One region of the Streptomyces corchorusii genome, then DNA from elsewhere that is predicted to be linked to it. Evidence: riboswitches for the same ligand, from Rfam matches in the RefSeq annotation. Region 1 holds a riboswitch; the other holds the start of a gene.
The links. A riboswitch is a leader RNA that binds a small molecule or an ion and turns the genes downstream of it on or off. The one in region 1 is predicted to bind cobalamin.
Positions count from the first base shown of each region.

Region 2: it holds a riboswitch for cobalamin, as region 1 does, so the genes downstream of both, nicT (Nickel transporter NicT) here and AQJ11_RS20805 (cobalamin biosynthesis protein) in region 1, are expected to answer to the same signal.

Region 1 covers NZ_KQ948357.1:510,522-514,929, reverse strand. The annotation lists gene AQJ11_RS20815 (inorganic phosphate transporter) at 1-1,088, shown strand, start outside; gene AQJ11_RS20810 (hypothetical protein) at 1,123-1,350, shown strand; cobalamin riboswitch at 1,509-1,651, shown strand; gene AQJ11_RS20805 (cobalamin biosynthesis protein) at 1,753-2,697, shown strand; gene AQJ11_RS20800 (cobyric acid synthase) at 2,694-4,202, shown strand; gene cobN (cobaltochelatase subunit CobN) at 4,199-4,408, shown strand, end outside.
Region 2 covers NZ_KQ948356.1:290,768-295,175, forward strand. The annotation lists gene AQJ11_RS16860 (glycoside hydrolase family 13 protein) at 1-1,066, opposite strand, end outside; gene AQJ11_RS16865 (ArsR/SmtB family transcription factor) at 1,146-1,496, opposite strand; cobalamin riboswitch at 1,577-1,758, shown strand; gene nicT (Nickel transporter NicT) at 1,787-2,869, shown strand; gene AQJ11_RS16875 (nucleoside hydrolase) at 2,885-3,847, opposite strand; gene thrS (threonine--tRNA ligase) at 3,896-4,408, opposite strand, start outside.

The DNA of each region.
Region 1 (4,408 bases):
GCGCCTTCCTCTCCGTGGAGGTCGCGAACACGATCTCCAAGGGTCTCGTCGACGAGACCGGCATCCGTCCCGAGGTCATCTTCGCCGCCCTGGTCGGCGCGATCCTCTGGAACCTGCTGACCTGGCTGGTGGGTCTGCCCTCCAGCTCCTCGCACGCCCTGATGGGCGGCCTGGTCGGCGCCACCGTCGCCTCCGCCGGCTTCGGCGCCGTCCACGGTGACGTCCTGGTCACCAAGGTGCTGCTCCCGGCCGTCGCCGCGCCGATCGTCGCGGGCCTCGCCTCGCTGCTGGCCACCCGCTTCTCCTACGGCGTCGGCGGCACCGCCGACGGCGAGGCCACCCGCAAGGGCTACCGCGCCGGCCAGATCGCCTCCGCCGGCCTGGTCTCCCTCGCACACGGCACCAACGACGCCCAGAAGACGATGGGCATCATCACCCTCGCCCTCGTCGCGGGCGGCTCCATCGCCCCCGGCTCCAACCCTCCCACCTGGGTGATCCTCTCGGCGGGCATGGCCATCGCGCTCGGCACCTACATCGGCGGCTGGCGCATCATCCGCACCATGGGCAAGGGCCTGACCGACCTGGAGCCGCGCCAGGGCTTCGCCGCCCAGACCAGCGCCGCGACCGCCATCCTGGCCTCCTCCCACCTCGGCTTCTCCCTCTCCACCACGCACGTCGTCTCCGGCTCGGTGATGGGCGCGGGCCTCGGCCGCAAGGGCGGCGTGGTCCGCTGGTCGACCGCGACCCGCATGTTCGTCGCCTGGGCGCTGACCCTCCCGGCCGCCGCGCTGGTCGGCGCGGGCGCCGAGTCCGTCACCGGCCTGGGCGACTGGGGCACCGCCGCCGTCGCCGTCTTCCTGGTCGCCGCGAGCGCCGCGATCTGGAAGATCTCCCGCCGCGAGGTCGTCGACCACACCAACGTGGTCGAGGAGACCGGCGAACCGGCCGGTGTGGTCACCGCCGCCATCGCCGCCGTGACCCCGCCCCCGGCGGGCATGGTCACCGAGGACCTGACGGCCACGATCCCCGCCCCGGTCACCGAGCCCTCCCCCGCCGCCCCGGCCGCCCCGCCGGCCGCCGCGGTCTGACCCCGCGCACACGGTTACTGAAGGAAGCATCCCCATGAAGATCGACTGGGCGGCCCTCGGCTCCGTCTTCGGTGTCAGCCTCGCGTTCACGGTGGCCCTGGTGGTCCTGTTCACCCTCGGCATCAACGGCCTGTCGCGCCGTGAGAAGGCCGCGGCCCAAGGCGGGTCCGCCGCCCTCGCCGTCACCGGCGCCTACGTGTGCTTCGCGGCCTGTGCGGCGGCGGTGGCGTACGGGATCTACCTGATCGTCGTCAAGCCCTGACGGTCCGACACCCGACACCGGCCCCGCCGGGCCTCCGCTTCAGCGGGACCGGCGGGGCCGGCGCATGTCTGCCGGCCGGCCCTCCGGCCGCCGTCCGGCAGACCGGCGATGTGGGCCTCAGCACAGTCCGGCGTCCCAGGTCAAAGGCAAGTTGACGGCCGTTCCGGGCACGTGGTGGACTGCCCAGGCCATGTACGGCGGCAAGAGAGGAAGCCGGTGCGAATCCGGCGCGGTCCCGCCACTGTCACCGGGGAAGAACACCCCGGGAGCCAGGAACTCTCACCGCCGATTCACGTCGAACCAGGGCGCGGACACCCTGAGTGAGGACACATATCGCCATGCTCGGCTGCCGATCGAGGACCCGTACCAGGACCGTTCCTGTTCCCGCGGCCGGCTGAGCCGATGGGTGCCGATCGCACATACGCGTACGGTGCCGCCGCCGGCGTCCTCGGTGACCTGCTCCTCGGCGATCCGCGCCGCGGGCATCCGGTCGCCGTGTTCGGCCGGGCGGCCGGGGCCGTGGAACGCGCCCTGTGGCACGACCACCGCGGCTGGGGCGCACTGCACACCGCCGTGTGCGCCGGTGGCGCCGTCGCCCTCGGCGCGCTGACCGCACGCGCCGTACGCCCCTCCCCTGCCGCCTCCGCCGCGCTGACCGCCGCCGCCACCTGGGCCGTCGTCGGCGGCACCTCGCTCGCCCGGGAGGCCCGCGCCATCGGGCGGGCCCTTGAGGCCGGGGACGTCGAGGCCGCCCGCGCCCGGCTGCCGCACCTGTGCGGCCGGGACCCGCAGGCACTGGACGCCGACGGCATCGCCCGGGCCGTGGTCGAGTCGGTCGCCGAGAACACCTCCGACGCCGTGGTCGGCGCGCTCGTCTGGGGCGCCGTGGCCGGGGTCCCGGGACTGCTCGGGTTCCGGGCGGTCAACACCCTGGACGCGATGGTGGGTCACAAGTCGGTCCGCCACCGGCGCTACGGCTGGGCCTCCGCCCGCCTGGACGACATCGCCGGCTGGCCGGGGGCCCGGCTGACCGCCGTACTCGCCGCCGTGGCCGGACCCGATCCGCGCGGCGCCGTGCGCGCCTGGCGGGCGGACGCGCGGCGGCATCCGAGCCCCAACGCCGGGCCCGTGGAGGCCTCCTTCGCGGGCGCCCTCGGCGTGCGCCTGGGCGGGACGCTCTCCTACGGCGGCCGGGTCGAACACCGCCCGGTGCTGAACGGCGCCACCGGACGGCCGGTCCGCGTCACCGACATCGACCGGGCCGTACGGCTCTCGCGCCGCGTCGGCCTGCTCGCGCTCGGCACCACGCTGGCCGCGCGCGCCCTGATGAAAGGACGTGGGAAGTGAACGGTGGTCTCCTCGTCGCCGGCACCACCTCCGACGCGGGCAAGAGCGTCGTGACGGCGGGCATCTGCCGCTGGCTGGTGCGCCAGGGCGTGAAAGTCGCGCCGTTCAAGGCGCAGAACATGTCCCTGAACTCGTTCGTCACGCGCGAGGGCGCGGAGATCGGCCGGGCGCAGGCCATGCAGGCCCAGGCCTGCCGGGTGGAGCCGACCGCGCTGATGAACCCGGTGCTGCTCAAGCCCGGCGGCGAGCAGAGCAGCCAGGTGGTGCTGCTGGGCAAGCCGGTGGGCGAGCTGAGCGCGCGCGGGTACCACGGCGGGCGCCAGCAGCGGCTGCTGGGCACGGTGCTGGACTGCCTGGCCGAGTTGCGGGGCACGTATGACGCGGTGATCTGTGAGGGGGCGGGGAGCCCGGCCGAGATCAACCTGCGGCGGACCGACATCGTCAACATGGGGATCGCGCGAAACGCGCGGCTGCCCGTGCTCGTCGTCGGCGACATCGACCGCGGGGGCGTGTTCGCCTCCTTCTTCGGCACCGTCGCCCTGCTCTCGCCGGAGGACCAGGAGCTGGTCGCCGGGTTCCTGGTGAACAAGTTCCGGGGCGACGTCGGCCTGCTGGAGCCCGGGCTGGACATGCTCCGGGACCTCACCGGGCGGCGCACGTACGGCGTGCTGCCCTTCCGGCACGGGCTCGGCATCGACGAGGAGGACGGGATGGGGGTGTCCCTGCGGGGCGCGGTCCGCGAGTCCTCCGTGACGCCCCCGGTCGGCGAGGACGTGCTGCGGGTCGCCGTGTGCGCGATCCCGCTGATGTCCAACTTCACCGACGTGGACGCGCTGGCCGCAGAACCGGGCGTGGTCGTGCGGTTCGTGGACCGGCCGGAGGAGCTCGCGGACGCCGATCTCGTCGTCGTCCCGGGCACGCGCGGGACGGTACGGGCGCTGGAGTGGCTGCGGGAGCGGGGGCTGGCCGACGCCCTCGTCCGCCGGGCCGCGCAGGGACGCCCGGTCCTCGGTATCTGCGGCGGCTTCCAGATCCTCGGCGAGCACATCGAGGACGACGTCGAGAGCCGGCGCGGGCACGTCGACGGGCTCGGCGTCCTGCCCGTCCGGGTGCGCTTCGCCCGCGAGAAGACCCTGACCCGGCCCAGCGGCGAAGCCCTCGGCGAGCGGGTCGACGGCTACGAGATCCACCACGGGGTGGCCGCGATCGAGGGCGGCGAACCCTTCCTGGACGGCTGCCGGGTGGGCCAGACCTGGGGCACCCACTGGCACGGCTCGCTGGAGTCGGACGGCTTCCGTCGGGCCTTCCTGCGCGAGGTGGCCGCCGCCGCGGGCCGCCGCTTCGTGCCCGCGCCGGACACCTCCTTCGCCGCGCTGCGCGAGGAGCAGCTCGACCGGCTCGGCGACCTGATCGAACAGCACGCGGACACGGACGCGCTGTGGCGGCTCATCGAGTCGGGCGCGCCGCAAGGACTGCCTTTCATTCCACCGGGAGCGCCCGCATGAGCACAGTGTTGTTGTTGTCGACCGCCGACACGGACCTGCTGGCCGCCCGGGCGTCCGGCGCCGGCTACCGCATCGGCAACCCCACCCGCGTCGACGTCGCCGGGGAGCTGCCGGGCCTGGTCGAGGGCGCGGACCTCGCCGTCGTACGGCTGCTGGGCGGCAAGCGGGCCTGGGAGGACGGGCTGGCCGCGCTGAAGGCGTCCGGC
Region 2 (4,408 bases), on a different contig from region 1:
CCGGATCGGTGCCGTCCGGCAGCACGAGCCGGGAGGCGTGGCGTACGACGTCGTGGTTGGACAGCACCCAGGTCGCGGAGGCCCCGGCGGCCCGGGCCGTGACCAGCGAGGCGGCGATGACCTCCCGCAGTTCCTCCGCGTCCCAGCCTGCCTCCAGGTACTCGAAGTTGAAGGCCTGGCCGAGCTCGTCCGGGCGGGCGTACAGGGCGCGCCGGGCGCCGGGGACCCAGGCCTCGGCGACGGCGGTGCGCGGCGGGCTGTAGGCGTCGAAGATCTTGCGCCAGTCGCGGTAGATCTCGTGGACCTCGTCCCGGTCCCAGTAGGGGTGGCTGCCCGGCGGCACCAGCGGCAGGGCCTGCTCGCCGGTCGCGCCGATGCCGCCGATGTCCCGCAGCGGATCGGTGAGGTCCTTGGCCAGGCCGTGGGCGACGTCCACGCGGAAGCCGTCCACGCCCCGGTCGGACCAGAACCGCAGGGTGCTGCGGAAGTCGGCGCGGACCTCCTCGTGGTCCCAGTTGAGGTCGGGCTGTTCGGGGGCGAACAGGTGCAGGTACCACTCCCCGTCGGGCACCCGCCGCCAGGCGCTGCCGCCGAACACCGACTGCCAGTCGCTGGGCGGCAGTTCGCCGTGCGCACCGCGCCCCGGCCGGAAGACGTACCGCTCCCGGGCGGCGGAACCAGGCCCGGCACGCAGCGCCTCCTGGAACCAGCGGTGCAGATGGGAGGTGTGATTGGGGACGATGTCCACGACGACCTTGAGCCCGAGCCGGTGGGCCTCGCCCACCAGGGCGTCGAAGTCGTCCAGGGTGCCGAGGCGTTCGTCGACGCCGCGCGGGTCGATGACGTCGTAGCCGCCGTCGGCGAGTTCGGAGGGGTAGAAGGGGCTCAGCCACAGGGCGTCCACGCCGAGGCCGGCGAGATGGTCCAGCCGCTCGGTGACGCCCCGCAGGTCGCCGAGGCCGTCACCGTCGGCGTCGGCGAAGCTGCGCGGGTACACCTGGTAGACGACGGCCTGCCGCCACCAGTCGGGGTTCCTGGACGAGAGGTCCGGCGAGAGGTCTGCCATACGGGCTCCCAGGGGACGGACGACGCTACGGAACTTGTATCTGTCCACATTGCCCGGAAAGGGAACCTTGCACGGCCGTTCAGCCGACGCAGTGCTCCAAGAGCCCCCGGACGTCCTCGTCCACCACCCTGTACCGCACCACGCGCCCCTCCTTCTCCCCCGCGACGACCCCGGCCGCCCGCAGCAGCCGCAGGGCCTGGGAGACGGCGGGGTCGTTCATCCCCGTGGCGATGGCGAGGTCCGACACGGCGAGCGGCCCGGTGCGGTGCAGCGCGACCAGCAGCGCCAGCCGGTTGGCGTCGGCGAGCAGCGAGAAGCGGTCGGCCCAGGTGCGCAGGCGCCCCGTCTCACCGATGGCGGCGATCGCCTCGCACACCCGGTGCCCGTCGATGGAACGACGGGCGGCTCGGTCGGCAGGCACGAGATGCATGGGGCCAGTCTGGCAGGCCCCTGTTTGTGATCTTCGATACCTGCCCAGGTACGCAGCTATGCAGGAAACCGCGTGCCCCTCTACGGTGGGCGGGCCGTGGTGTTCGGGAAGTCGATGGAAGGTCGACGCGGCCCTCGCCACTGTGATCGGGGAGTTCCCGTTCCGTCCGGCACCGCCGGGCCACTGGTCGCAGACCGGGAAGGCAGGGACGGCGGACGTACGACCCGTAAGCCAGGAGACCGGCCACGGCAGCTCACGAAGTGATCCACGAGGTGCTGGAGCGTGAACTGATGGCTGATGCCGCGTCTTTCCGCTGGCGACGTGAGGACACCGTCAAGACGGTGGGGCTGCTGGCGGTGATCGTCGCCCTGCACGTCGTCGCGTTCGGGATCCTCTACGTCCTCGTCGCACCCGAGCACTACAAGGTGGGCACCGATGTCTTCGGGGTCGGGCTCGGGGTCACGGCCTACACCCTCGGCATGCGGCACGCCTTCGACGCCGACCACATCGCGGCGATCGACAACACCACCCGCAAGCTGATGGCCGACGGCAAGCGGCCGGTGTCGGTGGGGTTCTGGTTCGCGCTGGGCCACTCCAGCGTGGTGGTGCTGCTGGCGCTGCTGATCGCGGGCGGCACCTCACTGGCCGGGAAGGTCATGAACGAGGGCTCCACCACCCACCAGGTGCTCGGCTTCCTCGGCACGACGGTCTCCGGCACGTTCCTCTACCTCATCGCCGCCCTGAACCTGGTCGCCCTGGTGGGCATCCTGAAAGTGTTCCGGGCGATGCGCGCCGGCGCGTTCGACGAGAGGGAGCTGGAAGCGCACCTGGACTCGCGGGGGTTCATGAACCGCGTCCTCGGCCGGCTGACGAAGTCCGTCTCCCGCCCCGGGCAGATGTACCCGCTCGGCTTCCTCTTCGGCCTCGGCTTCGACACGGCCACCGAGGTGACGCTGATGGTGATGGCGGGCTCGGGCGCGGCGGCGGGACTGCCCTGGTACGCGATCCTCTGCCTGCCCCTCCTCTTCGCCGCCGGGATGAGCCTGTTCGACACCCTCGACGGCACCTTCATGAACTTCGCCTACCAGTGGGCGTTCTCCAACCCGGTCCGCAAGGTCTTCTACAACCTCGCCATCACCGGTCTGTCCATCGCCGTCGCCTTCTTCATCGGCACCATCGAGCTGGTCGGCGTCCTGCACGAGAAGTTCGGCCTGCACGACGACGTCACCGGCTGGATCGCCGGCCTCGACCTGGACAACGTCGGCTACCTCATCGTCGGCCTGTTCGTGCTGGTGTGGGCGGCGGCGCTGGCGTACTGGAAGGTCGCCCGGGTGGAGGAGCGCTGGGCGGTCTCCCCGTCCGCCGCCGAGTAGCCGGCCAGGTCCCCTCTAGCGCGCGACCGTCTCCAGGTACAGCTTCGCGTAACGGCCGGCGTCCACCTCCAGCGCCACGTCCACCAGGGCGCGTTCGCGACCGCCCTCGTGGATCTCGGACTCGCCGGGGCCGGGGCGGCGGTCGACGACGGTCTGGCCCCGGGTGGGGCCCGGGGCGAGGGAGACCTCGACCGGGAGCAGGCGGGTGGTGATGCCCTGCGGGTCGGCGACCGCGCACACCGCGCCCGCGTCGCCGAGGCCGCCCGCCTCCTCCGCCTGGGGCGGCTCGCCCTGGTGGGCCGGCCGGTGGGCGAGCAGCTCACCGGCCAGGCGGGTGCCGGGCTCACCGCTCGCGCGCAGCCGGTGCACCTCACCGCTGTCCACCACGACCTGCCGGAAGACGTCGAGGCCGTACATGGTGATCGGCACCCCGGCGGTCAGCAGGATCGCCGCCGCCTCCGGGTCGTGCCAGACGTTGAACTCCGCGACCGGCGTGGCGTTCCCGGTCGCCACCGCCCCGCCCATGAACACGATCCGCTCGATGTTCCGGGTCACCTCGGGGTGGGTGCGCAGCAGCAGGGCGATGTTGGTGAGCGGCGCGGTCGGGATCAGCGTCACCGGGCGCGGGGAGGCCAGGATCTCCCGGCGCAGGAGGGTGACGGCGTCGACGGCCACCGGGGTCCGGGTGGGCGCGGGCAGGCCCAGGTCGCCCATGCCGTCGACGCCGTGCACCGGGGCCGGGCGGGCCGGCTCCAGCAGCGGGCGCTCGGCGCCCCGGGCCACCGGGATGTCGGGGGCGCCCGCCTGCTCCAGCACGGTGAGGGTGTTGCGGACCACCCCGTCCACGTCGGTGTTCCCGGCCACGCAGGTCACCGCCCGGAGGTCGAGTCCCGGGTGGCGCACGGCGAACAGCAGGGCCAGGGCGTCGTCGACGCCGGTGTCGCAGTCGATGATCACGGGTATGGGCTGACCGTCCACGGCGGACTCCTTCCGTCGTGCCGACCTTAGATGAGTCCCGGCCCGGGATCAGTCCCAGAGCCCGCTCCCCCGCCCCGCCACCCGTGCGGCGACGCGCCGCAGGAGTCCGGCGGCGGGCAGGGGACCGGGCCGGCGGCCGTCCCGCAGGCGTACGGCGGCCAGCCCGGCGTCCGCCTCCCGGGCCCCGATCACCGCCTGGTACGGCACCAGGCGGGCCGCGCGGATCCGGGCGCCCAGGGTGCCCTCCCCGGGACCGGCCAGTTCGGCGCGCAGGCCCAGCGCGGTCGCCTCGCGGACCAGCGCCGCCGCCGCTCCGGTCTGCTCCTCCGCCACCGGCAGCACGGTCAGCTGGACGGGGGCCAGCCAGGCCGGGAACGCGCCGCCGTGGGTCTCGACGAGGTGGGCCACGGCCCGCTCCACGCTGCCGATGATGCTGCGGTGCACCATCACCGGCCGGTGCCTCGCGCCGTCGGCGCCGATGTAGCGCAGGTCGAAGCGGGCGGGCTGGTGGAAGTCGATCTGCACGGTGGACAGGGTGGACTCGCGGCCCGCCGGGTCCGC